Linked DNA regions of Stratiformator vulcanicus. The protein of the gene in region 1 binds, or shares a complex with, the protein of each later gene. Links are inferred from orthologs where the notes say so. Each region holds a gene or a part of one and is shown on either strand. Other genes may lie near its edges.

Region 1 (9,783 bases):
TGCCGCCCGAGTTCGCCGCCGACCTGCTGGAGGCGTTGCCCAGCGATACCCGGGCCGACGTCATTAATGAGCTGGAGAAGGACGACGCCGAGGCAATTCTTGAGGAGATGGATCCTGAGGAAGCCGAGTCGGCCCGCGAGCTGGCCCAGTACTCAGATGACGTCGCCGGCGGTTTGATGATCACCGAACTCGTCCGCTACGACGAGTCTTCGACGGTGCAGGACGTCATCGACGATATGCGGGAGAACGCCGACCGCTATCGCGATTATGACGTGCAGTACGCCTTCATCGTCGACGCGGACGAGCGACTGACGGGGGTCCTCCGCCTGCGCGATCTGCTGCTGTCGCGGCGAGCGAAACCGGTTCTCGATCTGATGATCCGGAATCCGCTCGCCGTACGTGACGACATGACGCTGGAAGAGCTGGAAACGTTTTTCGACGAGCATAACTTCATCGGCGTTCCCGCCGTCGATGGGGCCGGCCGGATGCTCGGGGTCGTGCGGGCCTCTGCGGTCGAAGAACGTCTTGGCGAACGCAAGGACCTCGCTTACTTAAATACGCAGGGGCTGATTAAAGAAGAAGTCCGTTCGATGCCGCTGTTTCGGCGGTCATCGCGGCGTCTCGCCTGGCTGAGCGTCAATATTTTCTTAAATATCATCGCGGCGAGTGTGATTGCGCTCTATCAGGACACGCTGGCCTCGGTGATCGCGTTGGCGGTCTTCTTGCCGATCATCTCGGACATGAGCGGCTGCAGTGGGAATCAGGCGGTCGCGGTGAGCGGCCGCGAACTCGCGCTCGGCCTCGTCCGCCCGGCCGAATTAATGTGGGTGTGGGGGAAAGAACTCGCCGTCGGCTTAATTAACGGCTCCGCCCTCGGACTCTTAATCGGAATCGTAGCTTATTTATGGAAGGGGAATGTCTTCCTGGGACTGGTGGTCGGCTCAGCCCTGTTTCTAAACACCGTTGTCGCCGTCAGCATCGGTGGCCTCGTCCCGCTCATCCTCAAGCGATTCGACGTCGACCCCGCCGTCGCCTCCGGCCCGATCCTCACCACCGTCACCGACATGTGCGGCTTCTTCTTCGTACTGGGGCTGGCGACATTGCTGCTGTCGAAGCTGGTTTGAGGATCACAGAAGTGGATTAACCGGATGGCCGGTGGCAAACGCCAAGGCGTACGTCGTTCGCGGATTGCTGGACGCGGTGGCGTCGATGTGCACGGCTCGCATCAATGTACTATCTCTGGCTGGGCCGAGAGGTCTACACTGGCCAAGTTACACTGTCTCGCCGAGAGGGTTTAGGGTATTTCACTTAAATTTCGAGAAGTGATGTGATGGTGCGTTCACACCTCTCCGGGGGAATCACCGAATCTTGCCAATTTGTAAAAAATTGATGAGAAAGCCAGTTTCATAAGATTATACTGATGTGCTGACCCGTCTAAACAATGAAATGTAGAGCCAGTCACACATTACGACGGGGCTTTCTGCCGCGTTTCACGAGTATTTCTACTTAGTCTCGGCGTGTGCTAATTCTATCGGCGCAGGCTTGGGCATTCATTTTGGATCATTCGATCCGCGGTCGTCTGTGACCGTCAGTCATATCACTCGGAGACCGAAGATGCTCTGTCATTCAGGCACGAGCCGCGAACATCGCGGTTTCACGCTGATCGAGTTGTTGGTCGTCATCGCGATTATCGCGATCCTCATAGCCCTGCTTTTGCCCGCGGTCCAGCAGGCACGGGAAGCCGCAAGGCGCTCGCAGTGCAAGAATAATTTGAAGCAAATCGGTCTCGCACTTCACAACTACCACGATGTCTACGGCTCCTTCCCGATCGGATACATTACTGAGGGCCAGGGAACGCACTACAACCAGAACGGTGTCGGTTCGGGCGGCGCGGTCGGTTGGGCTTGGGGTGCCGGCCTCCTGCCCTATCTCGAGCAGGAGGCTCTGGCGGTTCAATTGGATTTCGATGTGTCGCCCCGTCATCCGAACAACTCCGATCTGACCGATACGGTGATCCGAACCGTAATTTGCCCGTCGACGCAAGCTCCCAAGAAGACGACGGCCGGAAACGAAGCCGTGGCCACCTACCGCGGGAACTTTGGTATCGGTTTCGGAGGCGACTACAACTTCCCGAAACCGGACCGCCAATTCGGTGCGAAGAAGTCGGACGCGCGATGGTGCGGGATGTTCATGTTCAACGACGTGATCAAAATTCGAGATTTTACGGATGGTTTATCGAGCACCATTGCCGTCGGCGAAACGGACTTCCGAACGTCAGGGGGATCAAGATGGTACGGGTCTGCTTCGTACCGCAGCCAAAACGGATTGACCTACACCGATCTTGGAAACATTGATGCCCCCGAGGTATTGGGGGGGAGCGTCCATGGTCTCAACGTGATCGAATTCTGGTACGCGCCCGCGAATGGGTACCGGGGAAGCAAGATGGGTTGGAGAAGCGTGCATCCCGGCGGAGCACATTTTCTCATCGCCGATGGCTCGGTCCATTTTCTCAATGAAAACATCGACGATTCGCTGAGGAGTTTGGAATCGGCGCATGGGACAGTGTCCGGGTTCTCTCTTGGCACCATTTACGATAACCAAAGCAGTAACGATCCCACCAACCCCGCAACTTGGGACAGCGGCGCCAACTTTGAGGCCGCGATGGGTGTGTATCAGCGTTTGACGGCAAGAAATGACGGTCGACCGCTCGGAAAATTCTAAGCCGGTACCGTCTGTGGCAGCATCAGGACCAGTCACTTCAAATCGCTCAGGGAGCGGACAATGAACACTCGCAAAACCCGAAAGGGATTTACGCTCATCGAGTTACTCGTGGTCATCGCGATCATTGCCATTTTGATCGCCTTGTTATTGCCGGCAGTTCAGCAGGCTCGGGAAGCGGCCCGTCGCTCATCGTGCCAGAACAATCTCAAGCAGATCGGTCTAGCGTTTCATAATTTCTATGACGTCAAGAATCGGCTCCCCTACGGAAAGATTCGTGAGGCCCCCGGCCTTAACGATGCCAGCCGAAACGTAGGCTGGAGCGGCGAGATACTGCCCTATCTCGACCAGGCGGCTGTTGCATCGCAGGTCAATCTGTCCGACCGATTCGATCAGTGGCCTAACCAATTGCAAACGGCATTTGTGCCGACATACCGCTGCCCGTCCGATATCGCGCCTAAGACTGATGTCACGCCGGGAGACAGCTATCAACACACCGTCTCCAGCTACTGCATGAATGCGGGGGCATGGCCCTCTGGCGTCAACCGCGAGGAAGGGGCTTGCAGTTCCCATTGGGGACAGGCCATGTCTTCCGCCGCCGCCTACTCCCCTTATGCGAACCCGGCTGTCGATCAGCACAAGCAACGACCGTTCGAAGTTTCTTGGGAGAATATGACCGACGGTACCTCGAACACGCTGCTCGTCGGCGAAGTCACTTGGGAACGTTCGGACCATCAGCGGGCGTTCGGAACTGACGGAACAAACAATACCGGGTGGCAATTGGGACGAATCGCGTTTTATCCACCAAACCCGGATGCCACGGTCCGTACGGTGAAATGGACTGACAGCGGGTGGGACGCCTCCGCAACTCCACCGACGGCCGCAGAATTAAAGACGATCCGTGATCCGAATTACTATTCGTTTCACAGCAACCACTCCGGCGGCGCCCAGTTCGTCCTGGCCGACGGATCGGTCCATTTCATTTCCGACAACATCGAATCTGTTGAACCCGATTCTGCTGACGAAGCAAAATTCTGGGATGCGGGCGACAACTGTTTTGATAAAGGCACGTACGACAAGAAAGCACTGCGTGGAGAGTTAAACGGTCTCGGCGTCTATCAGTACCTTTCCCTGATGAATGACGGGAATAGCGTGGGAGATTTCTAAGCCCACTCGTTCGAAACTCAACGAGGACGCTCGACATCGAGTCGGGTGTCCTCATTTCTTTTGGAGATACGCACGCGTATATTCGCTTCGCCCACTTCGTTCCAAAGACGCCGGAGACAAGTCGCTGTGAGAATGGTTTGTTTATTGCTTCTTTCCGTCATCAGTTGCGGAACCATGGGTTGCGACGGAAGTCCCGACCCCTATGACACCTCGAAGGTTCCGGTTACGCCCACTTTTGATACGGCCGAACAATACTTGGCAGCGACCAAGCAGCAGGTACTTGACTATGTGCAACAGTACCAAAGCGATGCTCAAGGGGCGTGGGATAATACCGATACCGGGTTTCAACTCGTGTATGACTCGCATCCGAAACTGAGCGATCGCTCCAAGCAGCAGATCGATCAGTTGGAGGCGGTCGGGCGCGACATTGAAGCCATCGAGAAGCCGGGGCCAAATGTGCTCAATTTGCTTTCTAAGGCGAAATCGCTCGCAGAGAGTCTATAGCGTTCGGAATCCAGAGCCTCACCGGTGCCCGATCTCCCGCCAAACGGACTCGAGTACGATCCAAACCTCCGCCTCGATACATCGCGGTGACCGGTTACTGAGGTCTCCGCTTGGTGCGTTCGAAACGAATTAGTAATAGATGCCTTCGCGGGTTTATGGCTCTGCAGTTGAAATGCCAATTAAGGTGACCGCAGGCGCCAGGGTTCGCGGGCGTTGGTTTCGATTTCGGTATCGAGCTCGCGCATTCGCTTTTTTAGCCGGGCGACGATGTCCGGGTGATCGGCGACGAGATTGTGCTGCTCGCCGATATCTTCGGACAGGTTGAACAGCATCACGTTCGGTGACTTCAGCGAGTTCTGTTTGCCCTTAGCGGGCTTGATGAGAAGTTTCCAGTCGCCCTGCCGGAGGCCTTCGATATTTCCACGGGACGAATAATGGACGAACTCCGTCCGCGGACTTGCTGAATCCGAAAAAAGAGTTTCCGAAACGTCGAGGCCGTCAATTTTATTCTCCTCGGGCAGCGTGGAATCGGTTAGCGCAGCGATCGTCGGCAGCAGATCCATTGTCGTGACCAGTTCATCGCAGACTGTGCCGGCCGGAATTCGAGACGGTCCCCACATGATGCAAGGAACCCGTTGACCCCCTTCGAAGGTGGTCCCCTTCCCCGCCCTTAACGGTCCGGCCGATCCGCCGTGATTTTTAAACTGAAGCCAAGGGCCGTTGTCCGACGTGTAAATGACATAGGTGTTGTCCGACAAACTGAGATCGCGCAGTTGGCTCATCAATCGGCCTACCTCTTGGTCGATATGCTCAATGACACACTTGTAAGCGTTCTGCGGGTCGGGATCGTAGACGTCCTCGGGGACGTAGAGCGGGATGTGCGGCATGGTGTGCGGGAGATAAACGAAGAACGGTCGATCTATATTCTTGGTAATGAAGTCGATTGCTTCGTCGGTATAACGCCGCGTGACGGTCCGCTGGTCGACCGGCAGTTCGACGATTTCTTCATTACGCATTAAGGGCGTGTTCCATTTCGTGACGGCAGTCGACTGATTTCGCCACAGTTCATCCGAACTTAATTTCGGCTTCCCTTTATTGTCCGGATGATTCATGTCATTCGAATAAGGAATGCCGAGATACGTATCGAACCCGTTCTGCTGCGGCAGCGTTTCGGGGTGATGGCCCAAATGCCACTTTCCGAAGCAGGCTGTGGCGTAACCGAGCCCGCTGAGATGGTCCGCGATTGTGTATTCATCGGGATGCAGCCCCTTCGCGGAATGTGGGAACAGCACGTGTCGGTGCATCCCGACTCGCTTTGGATAGCAGCCGGTCAGCAGTGCCGCGCGGGACGGCGTGCAGACCGGCGAGGCGACCATAAAGCTGGTGAAGCGGCGGCCTTCATCAGCCATGCGATCGATGTTCGGCGTCTGAATCGTCTCGGAACCAAAACAACCGAGGTCGCCATAACCTTGGTCATCGGCGAAGATGATCACAAAGTTGGGCTTGGGATCGGCCGCGTCGACGGGAAGCGGAAGCATCACGGCCAAAGCGGCAATTAGGCAAAGCGATCGAAACATGGGCGAGCGATCTTGTTTGTGGCGCGAGGTAAGAAATCTTCATGAGGAAGCCGGGTCATAATAGCCGTCGGGCCGACTTGAAATCGTGCGAAGTCTGATCTGATCAGTATTTCTCTGCGTACATCTTGGCAAGTAAGTTTAGTCGTTCGATCAATCATTATGCCATCGGTGCTCGATATCTCCAGTGCATTCATATAGTGTGCCGAATGTTTTGCATGCATAGGTGTGGGCGAGTGGAAGCATGGAATTTGATCAACTTCGCTATTTCTTGGCCTTGTCGACGAGGGAGAACTTCACGAGGACCGCGGCTGAACTCGGCATCTCGCAGCCGGCTCTGAGCCGATCGATTCAAAAGCTCGAGGAAGAACTTGGCCAACCGCTTTTTGATCGCCGAGCCCGAGCAGTGACGCTGACCGATGCGGGGCAACTTTTGCAGTCAAGGGCCCGGCAGGTATTAACGTTAGTCGATGAGACGAAAGCTGAAATCTCCGACGACGGGCGCAGTGGTCGAATTCGGATCGGGGCCATTCCGACGATCGCGCCCTATTTCTTGCCGGAATTACTCGGCCGGTTCGCGGAAGAATTTCCGGGGGCCTCAGTGATCGTTCGTGAGCAGACGACTGACTTACTTCTTAAAGCGATCACACAGGGAGAAGTCGATTTGGCCGTCGTCGCCTTACCCTTCCCGGCTAAGTACATCGAAATCGAAGAATTGTTTGCCGAAGAACTCTTTCTGGTCCTGCCGCCCGGTCATGACTTAATTCAGAAGACAAGTATTCGCCTGACCGATATTGAACCGCTTCCCTTCGTGCTTCTCGACGAAGCGCACTGCCTGTCGGACAACATCGTCTCGTTCTGCCGAAATCGGAATTTTCATCCCGTCTCGGTCGAGCGGACCAGCCAATTGGCGATGGTGCAAGAGCTGGTCGCGCTGTCGCACGGCATTTCGATGATCCCGGCGATGGCCCGCGATGTTGATGGGAGCGGACGTCGTGTTTACCGCTCGCTCAGCGGAAAGAAGCCGACCCGAACGATTGCGGCGGTCTGGAACCCCTATCGATTTCAAAGCCGACTGCTGGAGGCCTTTAAGGACCGGCTGCGGGTGTATGCAGCTGAGAAGGCGACCCGACATGGCGACGGTTAATTTTTGAGACAACAACCATCGGGCTGTGGTTGTTACGCGTCAGGCAATATTTTGTAGAGCTGCGCAACCATCTTTCCATGGTTGGAGGAACACACGGTGCGCACCGCCTCTGTTCGCCCCGCCGGTGGGAGCAGTCATCTGACTGCGTTATCCCCATGCGGCGGATGTTGCCGCGGCAAAACTGCCGGGCGCGCGTCCGTTTTTTTTTAAGAGCTGTCAGCTATCGGCTGTCAGCTACCAGCAAGACTTGGGTAGCCCGGCCTTTCATGGCCGGGTGCCGACAGGCACAAGATGCCGTTCGAGAACATTAAGAGAGAGTTGGAGGCCGACTGCGAGAGTGAAATTAATGAATTTCGAGTGGCACGGACAACGTCCGTGCGGCGCAGCCGCCAGAGTATTCAGCTACCGGCCATAATTAACATTGGACGCCGGACTGGTAGGGACATCTCTGCCCAGATGCTCTTGTCGCTGCGCGACCCGGACGTTGTCCGGGCCACACTTTGATTTACTGTTTGAGAACAATATGAGATCGTTGAAGGCCGACGACGGGAGTGCAATTAATAAATCCCGAGTGGCACGGACAACGTCCGTGCGGCGCAGCCGCCAGAGCATTCAGTTGCCGGCCACAATTAACATTGGACGCCGGACTGGTAAGGACATCTCTGCCTGAGTGCTCTTGTCGCTTCGCGACCCGGACGATGTCCGGGCCACTCTTAAACGGGTAGCCCGGCCATGAAAGGCCGGGCTACCCGCGTTACCCTAATGCACCCGCTCCTTCACCTCTCCTCTTCGCCCGTCTCGCCCTTCCCGCGCCCTAAAACTGGCCGAGGAATCGCAGGTCGTTTTTGACGAACTGGCGGATGTCGGAGACGTTGTAGCGTCGCATGGCGAAGCGCTCGACGCCCAGGCCGAAGGCGAAACCGGTGACGGCTTCGGGGTCGTACCCGACCGCTCTCATGACGTTTGGATCGACGACGCCGGCGCCGCCGATCTCAATCCACTGGCCGTCCCAGTACATGTCGACTTCGACCGACGGCTCGGTGAAAGGAAAGAAGGATGGTCGGAAGCGGACGGCGACGTCGCCGCCGAGGTAAGCATCGGCGAATTTGGAGAGGACGGTCTTGAGCTGCGCCATCGTGACGCTCTCCCCGACCATTAACCCTTCCATTTGGTGAAACATGCTCAGGTGGGTGTCATCGTGTTCGTCCGGTCGATAGACGCGGCCGATCGAGACGATCCGCACCGGAGGCGGCGTGTGCTCCATCGTGCGGATCTGCACCGTCGAGGTCTGACTGCGAAGCAGCGTCTGCCCGCCGGCGGCGGCTTCGGCGGTCGCCAGATAGAAGTTGTCGAGCGGGTCACGGGCCGGGTGCTCCGGCGGGATATTCAGGGCGACGAAGTTGTGCTGCTCGTCTTCGAGTTCGGGTCCTTCGACCACCGAGAACCCGAGCCGGGTCATGATCTCTTTGAATTCTTCGATCGTCTGCGTGAGCGGGTGCAGCGAGCCGCGCGATAATCGATTTCCCGGCAGCGTGACGTCGAGGCCTTCGACCTCCGCAGCAGGCTTTGCGAGTTCAACCTTGCGGGCTTCGAGCTGCCCGCTGACTCGCTGCTTGACCTCGTTGAACTGCTTGCCAACGGCTGGCCGGTCTTCGGGGGCGACTTTGCCGAGCACCGATTGCAGGTCTTTGAGCCGGCCTTTTTTCTTACCGAGGAATTCGACACGCGCCGCCTCGAGCTCGTCGGTGGACGAGGCGCCGGCGATGGCCGCCAGTGCGGCCTGCTCGTATTCATCGAAGGAAGCCGCAATGTCCATCGCCGTCTCCGCGAAAGGCTCCTGCCTCGGCGGGAATTACGCCGCCTGCTTAGCGGCAGAGCGAACGATCTCCACGATCTCGTCGAAGATCGCCGGATTGTTGATCGCCAACTCGCTGAGGCTCTTGCGGTCGAGTTCGATTTCGGCCTTCTTCAAGCCGTAGATGAACTGCGAGTAGCTCATACCCCGCATGCGGACTGCGGCGGTGATGCGGGTGATCCAGAGCCGACGGAAATCTCGCTTGCGGACCTTGCGGTCGCGGTAGGCGAAAGCGCGGGAACGGATGACCGTCTCTTTGACGGTGCGCAGCAATTTCGAGCGTCCGCCGCGGTTACCCTTGGCTTCGTTGAACAGCCGCTTCTTCTTTTGGCGGCGTGCTTTGCCGATCCGAACACGCATAACGCTACTCGATTCCAGAATCTCAAAATGAATTTACGCGACCCGGAGCAATCCTCGGGTCGGAGATGAACCTACATGCCCGGTTGAAGGGCTTCGACGATCTTCTTGGCGATCGGGCCGCTCACGACTTCGCCATGGCGCAGCCGCAACTTCCGCTCGCCCGCCTTCTTACCCATGCGGTGGTGGCGGTTCGCCGAGCGGTGTTTGAGCTTGCCCGAAGCGGTCACCTTGAACCGCTTCTTCATGCCTTTGTGGGTTTTGCGCTTGTGCATCGGTATTGCAATCGATCCTGCCACAAGGGCGGGAACGCTTTCTCTCAGTATTTCCGGAAGGAAGGGCGAGAAGTATATCGGTACCCACGGCATTGATGCCAGCGAGCCGCGCCCAAAAATTCGTTCGTCTGATCGTTATAACGCCGTCGGTCGCGTCAAACCGCGATTCCAATGGCCCTGCTACCG
Region 2 (9,918 bases), 820 kb from region 1 along the record:
TCACGATGATGTCATCGCCGACATGGGGAGTAAATGCGAGCAAGGTGCCGGCTGCCAATCCAAAGAAAATGCTGGTGGCCGAGATGATGTTGGGTGTAATCGGCGTCGTTGCCAGCCATGCGGCGAGGCGCTGGAAGAATCGCCAGTCTCGGGTCTTGAGCGGGCGGCGGCCCGCGGGGGAGTCGATCATCGCGTCCACCCCATAAGAAACATTCCGAGAATCAGAAGGATCATGCCGAAGATATTGACGAGGCTGATATTCGTGCCATAGGCGAACAGGCCGATCAACGCGGCCCAGATAAAGGTCGTGGCGTAGATCGGATATAAAACGCGAAGTTCACCTCCTCTCTTAAATGCCGCGACGAACAAAACCATGACGGCGATATAACAGACGACGCCGACGAGTATTCTCCAGTTCGCCACATAGCTGAGAACCGACGTCCCCTGACCGTGGGACGTCACCTGTTCCGTTCCCGATTTATACAGGAACTGCCCGACCGCCCCGAATAGCGAGGCGAGAAGAAAAAGAAATATCGATGCGAGTGGTGTTTGCATTCAGTCCTCAAAATATGTGTAACGGGATGCCCAGTGCCCGCCAATTCTCGCCAGTGACTTAATGAGTGGCGCTCGCGCGGTCGACCTATACGGCGCTCAAAATGAATGTTGTGTGAGTCCATCGAAGTAAGATGGCCAACTCTGATGCGCCCGGCCTGCTGCCTCGGCGAAATGACTGTCGTTGTTCGCCGCACCGTGGCGAATGCCTTCATAGATTCCCGCGATCACATTGCCGATGAACTCGCCGAGTTCTGCGACACGTTGCTCGCGAAAGTCTGCGACCGATATCGCCCGATATTGTAAATTAAGGCCGAAGGCTTCGTTGAGGTAGTCCGCCAATTGTTGCTGGGTCATGGGCGCGCCGTGAAGATTATAGATTTTCCCGTCGTGCTGTGAGTCCGTCAGCATTCGGGCGTAAGCGTGAGCAAGTTCCGGGCGTGTCGTGTAGCCGCACAGGCCGTCGCCGGCACAGTTTACGATCTCGCCGCGTTGTTTGTACGTCTCGACGTACTCGACATCCGGCTCGATATAGATGCCGTTGCGGCCGAGGGCCCATTGCAATCCGCAGTTGCGAACATCTTCTTCCGTCTGGCGATTACTTTGGACGACAGGCGAGAAACCCGTGTCTTCTTCGGCGCCTTGCACACTGGTGTAGACGATTTTGCTCACCCCGGTCCGTTTGGCGGCATCGATCACGTTGCGGTGTTGTTTAATTCTCTGTTCGGGGGAAGCCATGCCGGAGACGAGCAGCAGGGTATTGACCCCTTGCAACGAATTTTCGAGTTCGCGCGGCGAGTCGTAGTCGCCGGGTCGGATTTCAATTCCAAGTGATTGAGCTTTTTCAGGGGTTCGGGCGAGGCCGATGATCTCGTCGTTTCGAGCAAGCCTTGCTGTGGCTTTAATGACTTCCCGGCCAAGGTGACCGCTCGCGGCCGTGACGGCAATTTTCATGGTGGAGACTCCCTCGGTTTCGCGTAAGACCTCACCTTATGTTCGATCGATTTGGGTCGCTACGTTGCGCTGATCCGTGGGAAATTGCACGGCGCAAAAAGAAACCCGACACCGAATTGTCGGTGTCGGGTGATCGATGGGACTCGTGGGAGTGGGCGGCTGCGACTCAGCCGGCGAAATTCAGTCCCGCGTCACCTTCCGGGGCGTTGTCTCGGAGGAAGCCGAAGCCGCCGTTCTGCCAGGTGATCGTTCCCGTCAGGTTGCCGGCATCGGCGTTGACGAGGGAGAGTTGATCGCCGTCGAGTTGGTAGGTTCCACCGAACTGCGTCTGTTGGCCGTTGTTCTTGACCTGCCAAACGAAGTTGCCATTTGCTTCGAGGCTCAGGGTCACGATGACGCCTTCGCTCGGTTGGGCGGTCCAAGTGCCGACATATTCGGGCGTTGCGGCAACAGGAGCGGCCGGTGCCGCCGGGGCGAGGCCCCATGCTCCAAGCGAGGGAGCGTTCTGTACGATAGTGACCGAAGGCCGAACCGGTCGGGCCGTCGCGATGTAGCCGGCATCGAATCCGTAGTAGCAGGGGGCGACGGTCGGCTTGTGGTGACGGTAGCCGAAGTAGCCCGTCACGTGTTTGACGTTTCGGTGAGCGTGGTGCCGATTGTGGTGGCCGGTGAAGTGGCCGTTGCGATGCCGGTCGTTTTGGTGCCCGAAACGGTGGTTGTCGAAGCGGTGCCGATCGTTCCGGAAGTTGTTGTGGTGATTTCCGTTTTTGTTTCCTCGGTGAATCTGGCCGCTGAATCGGTTGCCGCCACCGCTGGAACGATTGTGAGATCGCTGCTGATTCTGGCCGCCGAAGCGGTTCATGACTTGCTTCATGCGGCTGCCGCCTCCGTTGTTTCCACCGCGGCGATTGTTGCGATCGCCGGCGAAGGCGTCACCCGTGGCGATGATCATTCCGAAAGCCACAGCAGCAGCAGTCAGCGTTTTGGTCAGCCCGTTCATGATTCGTGTCCCGTCTTAGGTTTTGAGTTGTTTGTCTTCCCGATACACAGGGAAGCGACGGGGCTCGGGAGGTGTTACAGCCGGTCAGGAAATTCTTTCTGAGATTTCACTCCACAGGTGCCGGCGAACTGCCGCGTTCGCCGAGCATCTTTTCGAAGAACGCGACCATCTTGGTCTTCGAATTTCGAGGGCCGGAGTGTCCGCCGTTGTCGCTGATTTCAAGTTCAGCAGAACCACCGGCTTTTGCCAGTTCCGCGTGCATTCTCTGCGACTGCTGCCACGGGACGGTGCGATCGTTCTTGCTGTGCAGCAGCAGAATCGGCGGGTCCTCGGCGTCGACATGATTGATCGCCGATGCCCTCAGCCAGTCCTTGTCCGTCGGCGCGTAGGTGGAGCCGATCCATTCCCCGTTCGTGACGAGTTTGGTGTCGAGGTTGGGCTGAATCGCGATCTGCTCCCGGTCGACGAACCGGCCGACGAAATCGTAGACGCCCGCGATGCCGACGGCCGCTTGAATGCGTGCTGGATACGGTTCGTCGTTGCCCGCCTGTCGACCTTCGTTCTTCTCAGGCGTGACGGCTAAGAGTACCGCCAGCGTCGCGCCCGCGGATCGTCCCATCGCTCCGATTCGATCGGGGTCGATGCCGTATTCGTCGCTGATCTCGCGGATGAAGCGAACAGCGGCTTCGACATCGGCCATGGTCTCCCGATAGGTGTGCTTCGGTCGGCCCCGATAAGAGATCAGTGCCGCGGCAAACCCGTGCTCTGCGAGGTGTTCGGCCATGGGACGAAATCGCTGGCCGGTCTGCGGCTTGAACCCTCCGCCTTGAATCACAACGACGCAGGGCATCGGCTCAGCCGCGTCGAGCGGGACGTACAGGTCGAGCTTGAGCCTCGGCTCCGCCGTGGGATACCTCAACCCCTGATGCACCTTGTATTCGCGAACAGACCGCGGAGCGTCTTCGCCGTTTCCGGTCGCAGTTGCGAGCAGGGCAAAACATGCCGCGAGTAGAAAAGGCTGTGATTTTTGCATCAAAGTATCTCCCGGTGAATGAGACAAAGTGTCGGCCTGGTGCGGCGATCGGATGGACCTAAATGGAATCTGCGAGGAAGGGCTCTTCGTCAAGGCATCGCCGAAATCGCTGAGATTGCTTCGCAGGTCAGCCTGTGACTTGGCCGCATCCAACACAAGTGTCGCTCGCTGCAAGCGCTCGCTCGGAGTAAATCGGCGAAAACCATGCTTGATTACTCCCAATTGTTAAGAGGTGACGAGGAATGGTCTGTCGGAATGGTACGATTAATAAATAGTGCGAGCTGTGAACGCGGCCCGATCGGCGGATTCAACTCCGGCGACTACTGGATCAGGGGCATGCGCATGGCGGCGGATTCTTAATTAGTGTGAAGTACGGCTCAAACGCGACTTGCTCCTTACCGTCGGCTATGCCATCAGAACTCTTTCGGCGTTGATCCCGTTAATTATACATCGCGAACGGCAGTCGGAAGCGTCGATTCGTCTCTCACCACCGCTCCACCGGCCCGGACGGTACCGGCACGTGCATGTCGGGCAGTAAGCCGTTCCGTGTGCCGCCGACGGGGCCTGCGGTGCTGATGGCGGCGAGGGCGGCTTCGACTTCTTTGAGGGTTTTGGCGACTTGATACTGATGGCGGTGCGGGGCGCGGACGCGCATCGACTTTAAATACCAGTGGGCCATCTTGCGGAAGCGGACGATCGCTTTCTCCGGCTCGAACCGCTCCATTAAATAGCCGAGCTGTTTTCTTAAAAGCCCGAGGCGGTCGTCGAAGGTGCCGGCGGGGGAGTAAGTGCCGGTCGTCTCCCACTCGACGAGTTGCCGGAAGATCCACGGGTTGGCCAGGGCGCCGCGTCCCATCGAGACGATGTCGCAACCGGTCTCGCGGAACATCGCGAGTGCATCCTCAACATTCCTAATATCGCCGTTGCCCACGACGGGGATGCACTCGACCGCTTCTACTACCTTTTGTATGCCGGTGCGGTCGACCTCGCCGGAGAAGCCTTGAGCGCGGGTGCGGCCATGGATCGCGACGGCGGCGACGCCGACCTGTTCGAACTCACGGGCGAACTTGGGGGCGGTGAGTTGCTTTGAATCCCAGCCGAGCCGCATCTTGACGGTGACGGGAATCTGAACGGCTTCAACTACGGTGCGGACGAGGTTCACTGTTGAATTCGGATCATCACACATTAATTTCGACCCGGCCCCGACCTTGGTGATGCGGTCGACGGGGCAGCCCATATTAATGTCGATCGAGTCGACGCCGCGGCTTTCAAGGAGCTGCGCGGCTTCGGCCATGCGGGCGGGGTCGTTGCCGAAGATCTGCACGGCAAAGGGCCGGTCCTCGGGGCAGGTTTCGATCAACTCCCAAGTTTTATTGCTGCCTTCCAAGAGGCCGCGGGCGTTGACGAGGTCGGTCGTGCCGAGGCCCACGCCGCCGAGTTCGCGGACGATCCGTCGGAACGGGAGGTTCGTGTAGCCCGCGAGGGGGGAGAGGTGATAGCGCGTGGGGAGTTCGAGCGGGCCGTAGTGGACAGGGCCGGTGGGGTAGGGAACTTCGGACAAATCATTCAGTCTGCTCGGGGCCAAGTCTTCGCTGTACTTAGTATGAATATCGGACATCAATTGGACCTGAGATCGAAGTTCTCACGGTGACCGTAAATTGCGGGAAAAACTAAAGGCCGAACCGATAGCCAAACGAACGTCACTCCGCATAAGTGCCAGAACAAGAAAATTGTAAACGGTCGTGCGGTTCGCACTCCTTCACCTTGAAAGTAAATAAAGTAATCCAGCGGGCGGATAATGCTCAGCAGCGTTAATGGCAATTCAAGAATTGCGGTCAGGACTTCGCCGAAAGGGACCATATGCTCCCTTGTTAGTGATAGAGTCGGTAGATGAATGTCCCACCCGGGAACGACAAATGCGCCTCGTCCATAGCCGAGCCACGGTAGCGAAGAGAGCAGCAGAGAAATGATTCCAATTGTAAGGAAGATTTTGCAACGCCCGTTGAACATTCTTGGCTGAAATGGTGGTGTCAGATTCGCTGGGGGCGTACAGAAATCGGCGTCGTTGGTTTCGGTAAGGGTCACCCGTGTGGTCCCTTGCTTGCGCTGCGGGCTTGTGCTCGGGGGCGTTACTTCTTTGCGCTGCGGGTTTGTGTTTGTCGCGCTCATCGCTGGACGGCTTCGCATTGCTGTTCGCAGGCGGAGACGATTTGTTGTTGGACTTTGTCGACCTCATCGCCGGTGAGGGTGCCCTCGGGCGAGCGGAAGACGAGCCGCATCACGTAGGACTTCTTGTTCGGGCCGAGCTGCTTGCCGCGGAACTGGCTGGCGAACTCGACCGACTCGACCAATTCGCCCCCCGCGGCGAGGGCGACGTTGGAGAGCTTCTCCCACGTGACCGGTTCAGCGAGCATGAAATTAATGTCGCGCTCGACGGCCGGAAACTGCGGGATTGGCTCGAACGTCCGCTGAAGCGTTGCGCGCTCCACGAGCGGGTCGACGAACAATTCGAATGCCGAGGCGGCCCCGCGGAGGTCGAGGGTGGGCGACTCCAAGACGTTCGTATCGAGTTCGCCGACCCAGCCGAGGGGCGTGTCGCCGAGAGACAGCTCCGCCGCCCGGCCCTCGGCGAAGGCGTCCAGCTTCGCCGGGCGCGCGGTGATCACGGCGTCGGGGCAGAGGTCTTCGACGAGCGACTCGACAATGCCCTTCACATCGCCGAACTCGCGACCGGTCACCCCCGAAACCACCATCGGTTCGGCCGACGGCTTGCCGGGTGAGGCTTCGAGAAACGTCTTCGCGATCTCGAACAACTCGGCGTTGGCGGTGCCGTGACGTTCGTTCTCGCGGCGGCACATCAGCAGGCTCGGCACGAGGCTGCGGCGGAGGATGTGCTCGTGCCGACGGCTTGAATGGTCAACACGCAGCGGCTCTTGGCCCGCGTACGGGTCGAATAGCGCCTGCTGGTCTTCGCTGATGAATGTGATCGTGATCGCTTCGGAGAGCCCGGCTCCATTGAGGACCGCCCGCATTCGCTGCCGGACGGCATCGGCCTTCGGCAACGTCGGCACTTCAACCGGAATATTTGCGTCATCCGGGATCTCGTCGTATCCGTAAATACGAGCGACCTCTTCGATCAGGTCGCACTCGCGCGTGAGGTCGGGCCGCCAGCTTGGGGGAACAAAGGCTGCTTTCTCGTCCGTGACTTTGCCTGCGACCTTGAGGCCGAGGCGCTCCAATATTTTGACTGCTTCTGCAGGGGCGATGTCGATCCCGAGCAGCCGGGGAATCTGGCCGAACCGCATCTCGACCGGCTCGCGCGATGTGGGAATTTCCTCGCCCGCGTGGACCGAACCGGCACAAAGAGTCCCGCCGGCGACGTCGAGGATCACCTCCGCGCAACGGCGGCTGTTCCAGTCGAGCTGGGTGGCATCGACAAGTCGCTCGAACCGGAACTGCGACGGGCTGAAGAGCTTCAGCTTGCGGGCGGTGCCGCGGACCGTAAGCGGAACGAACTGGGCCGTCTCCAGCAGGATGTCGGTGGTGCCCTTAGAGATTTCGCTATCGAAGCCGCCCATCACGCCGGCGACGGCGACCGGTCGCTCGGCATCGGCGATGACGCACATCTCTTCGGAGAGTTCGTACGTCTGGTGATCGATCGCTTCGATCTTCTCGCGTTTGGCTGCCCGGCGGACGACGATGCGGCCCTCCTTCAACTTGGCGAGATCGAAAGCGTGGAACGGCTGGCCGGTCTCCAGCATCACATAGTTGGTCGCATCGACGACGTTGTTGACCGATTTGATACCAACGGATTCGAGCCGACGCACGAGCCAATCGGGGCTGGGGCCGACCTTGATGCCGCGGATGATGCGGGCGTTGTAGCGCGGGCAGAGGTCGGGGCACTGAATCTCGACGGAAGTGACGTCCGATGTCTGTTCGTCGGAGGCGGGCGGCTCGGCCTGCGGGAGCTTCAGTTCGATTTGGTAGAGGACGGCGATCTCGCGGGCGACGCCGATGTGGCCGAGGCAGTCGGGGCGATTGCTGGTGACTTCGAGGTCGATCGCGACGTCATCGCCGACTTCTTCGACCCCTTCGAGATTGAGGCCCGAGAACGTCAGCCGGTCGGTCAATTCCTCAACCGGCATGTCCACGTCGACGTATTCGGACAACCATTCACGACTGACAATCATTCCATGCTCCGTGGCTGCGTCACGCAGCTTGGCTGTGCGTTACGCGGGTTAGCTGTGCGTTGCGCGGCTTTGTCTTGGCTTAACTCTCGTCACACTCTTGCGATCGACCGGTCGGTTACTGTATTCCCGAGTGAGCGGTCACGAAAGGTTGCCGACCGCTCCCGCTGTCCGATGCGAGCCGAGCCACCCGGATGAATTTCAAAACCTGGAAAATAATCGTCACGATCGGCTACGGCGCGATTGCGGTCGCGATGCTCTTCGGCATTGGTGCGTCGCTGCGCAATGCGGCGATTGTGCCGAATCCGACTTGGAAGGTCGGCTATCTGTTCTTTGCCCTCATCTGCGTCTACGGGATCGTGCTCGCCTTTCGCACGGCCAAACGCACGCGGCAATTGCTCGACATGAAGGAAGAAGAGCGAAAGTCCGATCCCCGGCGGAAATCTGACCCGAAGCCCGATCGGAAGCAAAAACCGGAATCGAAATCGAAGCCTCAGCCCGATTCGAAGGCGGACCCGAAGCCGAAATCATAGGGCGGCTCGCTTCGTCACCCGACAAGCGGCATGAAAGATCGGTTCGGACCACTTCTCTTGGACGCCGGTGTGTTCGCGGCGAGGCGATCACGCCGCTTGGCTGGCCTCGTCCGCCGTGGGCATCTCGTGAAAATCGACGAGGTCGAGGACTGTCCCTGAGATCGGTTGGGCCTCGAACTTTCCGTCCGGCTCGGACAGAAGCATCGGGACGGGCGTCGTCGGCCCGAGCATTGTTGAGATGACACGAGCGTCGACCCTGCTGCCGGGGACCATCGAAACGCGAAATTTCTTCAGGATCGCCGGCAGTGTCGTCTTCAAGATCGTCATGGCCATTCCGGCCCCGAGGCACATCCGCGGTCCGGAGCCGAACGGCAGGTACTCGTATGGGCCCGGTGAAATCCATTCCCAGCGTCCGGGGCGAAATTCGTCGGGGGCTTTGAACAGATCGCTGCGATGATGGGTGATGTACTGACTGAACACGACGGGCGAGCCGCAGCCGAGCGTGAGCGGGCCGAGTTCGACCGGCTCTGCGGTGATCCGTTGCGAGTATGAGGAGGCGGGCAGGCACCGCATGCTCTCTTTGATCGCTTTCTCCATCAGCGGCAGGCGCTCGGTCTGTTCCTGCGTGGGTAAGTCTGCGTCGATGCCCGAATCAATTTCTTCGAACACGTCCGCCATGACCGACGGGTGCTGCGCGAGCAGCAGCAGCGTCCATGTCAGCGAATGGGCGGTTGTTAAGTGGGCTGCGCCAAAGAGGAGGGCGACGTGGCCGATCAATTCCTCGCTGCTGATGGACCCTTGGGCGTCGCGGGCCTGAATGAGCAGGCTCAGCACGTCGGGGCCGGGTTTACTTTGCCGACGCCGCTGGAGCATCGTCGTGACGTTGTGCTCGAGCTGCTTGGCCATGTCGAGCAGGTTGTCGTATTGGGCACTGATGTCGGTATCGGCGATAAAGGCGGTCACGCCGACTTCGTGGTTCTTGTGGACCCATTCGTCGATCAGGTGGCCGGTTTCGAAAGCGAGGTCGGGGTCGTCGAGACCGAACAGAATCGCGCTGGTCACCCGCAGCATGAACGAGTTCATCTCGTGGTGGATGTCGCGAACGTCACCGACTGACCACGAGTCGAGAAGCTCCCGAACCAGGCCTGAAATGGCGGGCTGATAGTCGGGGAGGACCGGCTTGGAGAACGGTGTCTTAACCATTCGGCGATGTCGGCGATGCTGGTCGCCGTTCATCGACAGCAGCCCCGATGTCACCCGCCGCTGAGAAGACCGCTTCGAACCGCGAAGCGTGAAGAATCGCGACTGGAACCGCTTCGCATCCGATAGCACCGTCTTGTTGTGTTCGGGGCTGAACACGAACGTGACGCGCTGGCCGGACTCCTCGTCCTGCAGCGCGGCGATCGCACCATGTTCCTCATGGAGGGCCCGCATGCAGGCGATCGGGTCTTTGGGGAAATCTCGCAGATCTCCGACCGTCACCGGCAGGTTTTCTTCGGCCACACTGCGCATCGCGTCCGCTCCGATCCTCTGGGTTCCATCCATGAATCCGAAGCGATAGTTCAATTCAGAAACTGGGTCAACGGGGGCAAACCCGGCCGTAGCAAGGTTTGGTGACTGTATGGCCACAGGAGGTGATCGATGTCGCCCGATTTGCCC

Evidence for each region.
Region 2: the proteins of pheS (region 1) and pheT are in contact, whole or in part, in a crystal structure (PDB 6P24), measured with the Escherichia coli proteins. The link is inferred for Stratiformator vulcanicus from one-to-one orthologs.

The regions. Positions count from the first base shown.
Region 1 is NZ_CP036268.1:3,903,610-3,913,392, reverse strand. Bases 6,926-9,783 are described here. They hold pheS (phenylalanine--tRNA ligase subunit alpha), read right to left. Parts: upstream 8,927-9,783; coding sequence 7,925-8,926; downstream 6,926-7,924. Other genes in these bases: rpmI (50S ribosomal protein L35), read right to left, coding at 9,397-9,597; rplT (50S ribosomal protein L20), read right to left, coding at 8,963-9,325; Pan189_RS15520 (LysR family transcriptional regulator), read left to right, coding at 6,926-7,110. In the rest of the region: mgtE (magnesium transporter), read left to right, coding at 1-1,124; Pan189_RS15540 (DUF1559 domain-containing protein), read left to right, coding at 1,615-2,721; Pan189_RS15535 (DUF1559 domain-containing protein), read left to right, coding at 2,782-3,885; Pan189_RS15530 (hypothetical protein), read left to right, coding at 4,018-4,389; Pan189_RS15525 (sulfatase family protein), read right to left, coding at 4,569-5,966; more of Pan189_RS15520, read left to right, coding at 6,208-6,925.
Region 2 is NZ_CP036268.1:4,719,532-4,729,449, reverse strand. The notes cover bases 5,218-8,210. They hold pheT (phenylalanine--tRNA ligase subunit beta), read right to left. Parts: upstream 7,730-8,210; coding sequence 5,705-7,729; downstream 5,218-5,704. Other genes in these bases: Pan189_RS18835 (DUF898 domain-containing protein), read left to right, coding at 7,921-8,210. Also shown: Pan189_RS18875 (CDP-alcohol phosphatidyltransferase family protein), read right to left, coding at 1-190; Pan189_RS18870 (hypothetical protein), read right to left, coding at 187-555; Pan189_RS18865 (SDR family oxidoreductase), read right to left, coding at 652-1,506; Pan189_RS18860 (hypothetical protein), read right to left, coding at 1,673-2,131; Pan189_RS18855 (hypothetical protein), read left to right, coding at 2,132-2,608; Pan189_RS18850 (alpha/beta hydrolase), read right to left, coding at 2,613-3,539; tRNA dihydrouridine synthase DusB, read right to left, coding at 4,024-5,157; more of Pan189_RS18835, read left to right, coding at 8,211-8,259; Pan189_RS18830 (cytochrome P450), read right to left, coding at 8,347-9,771.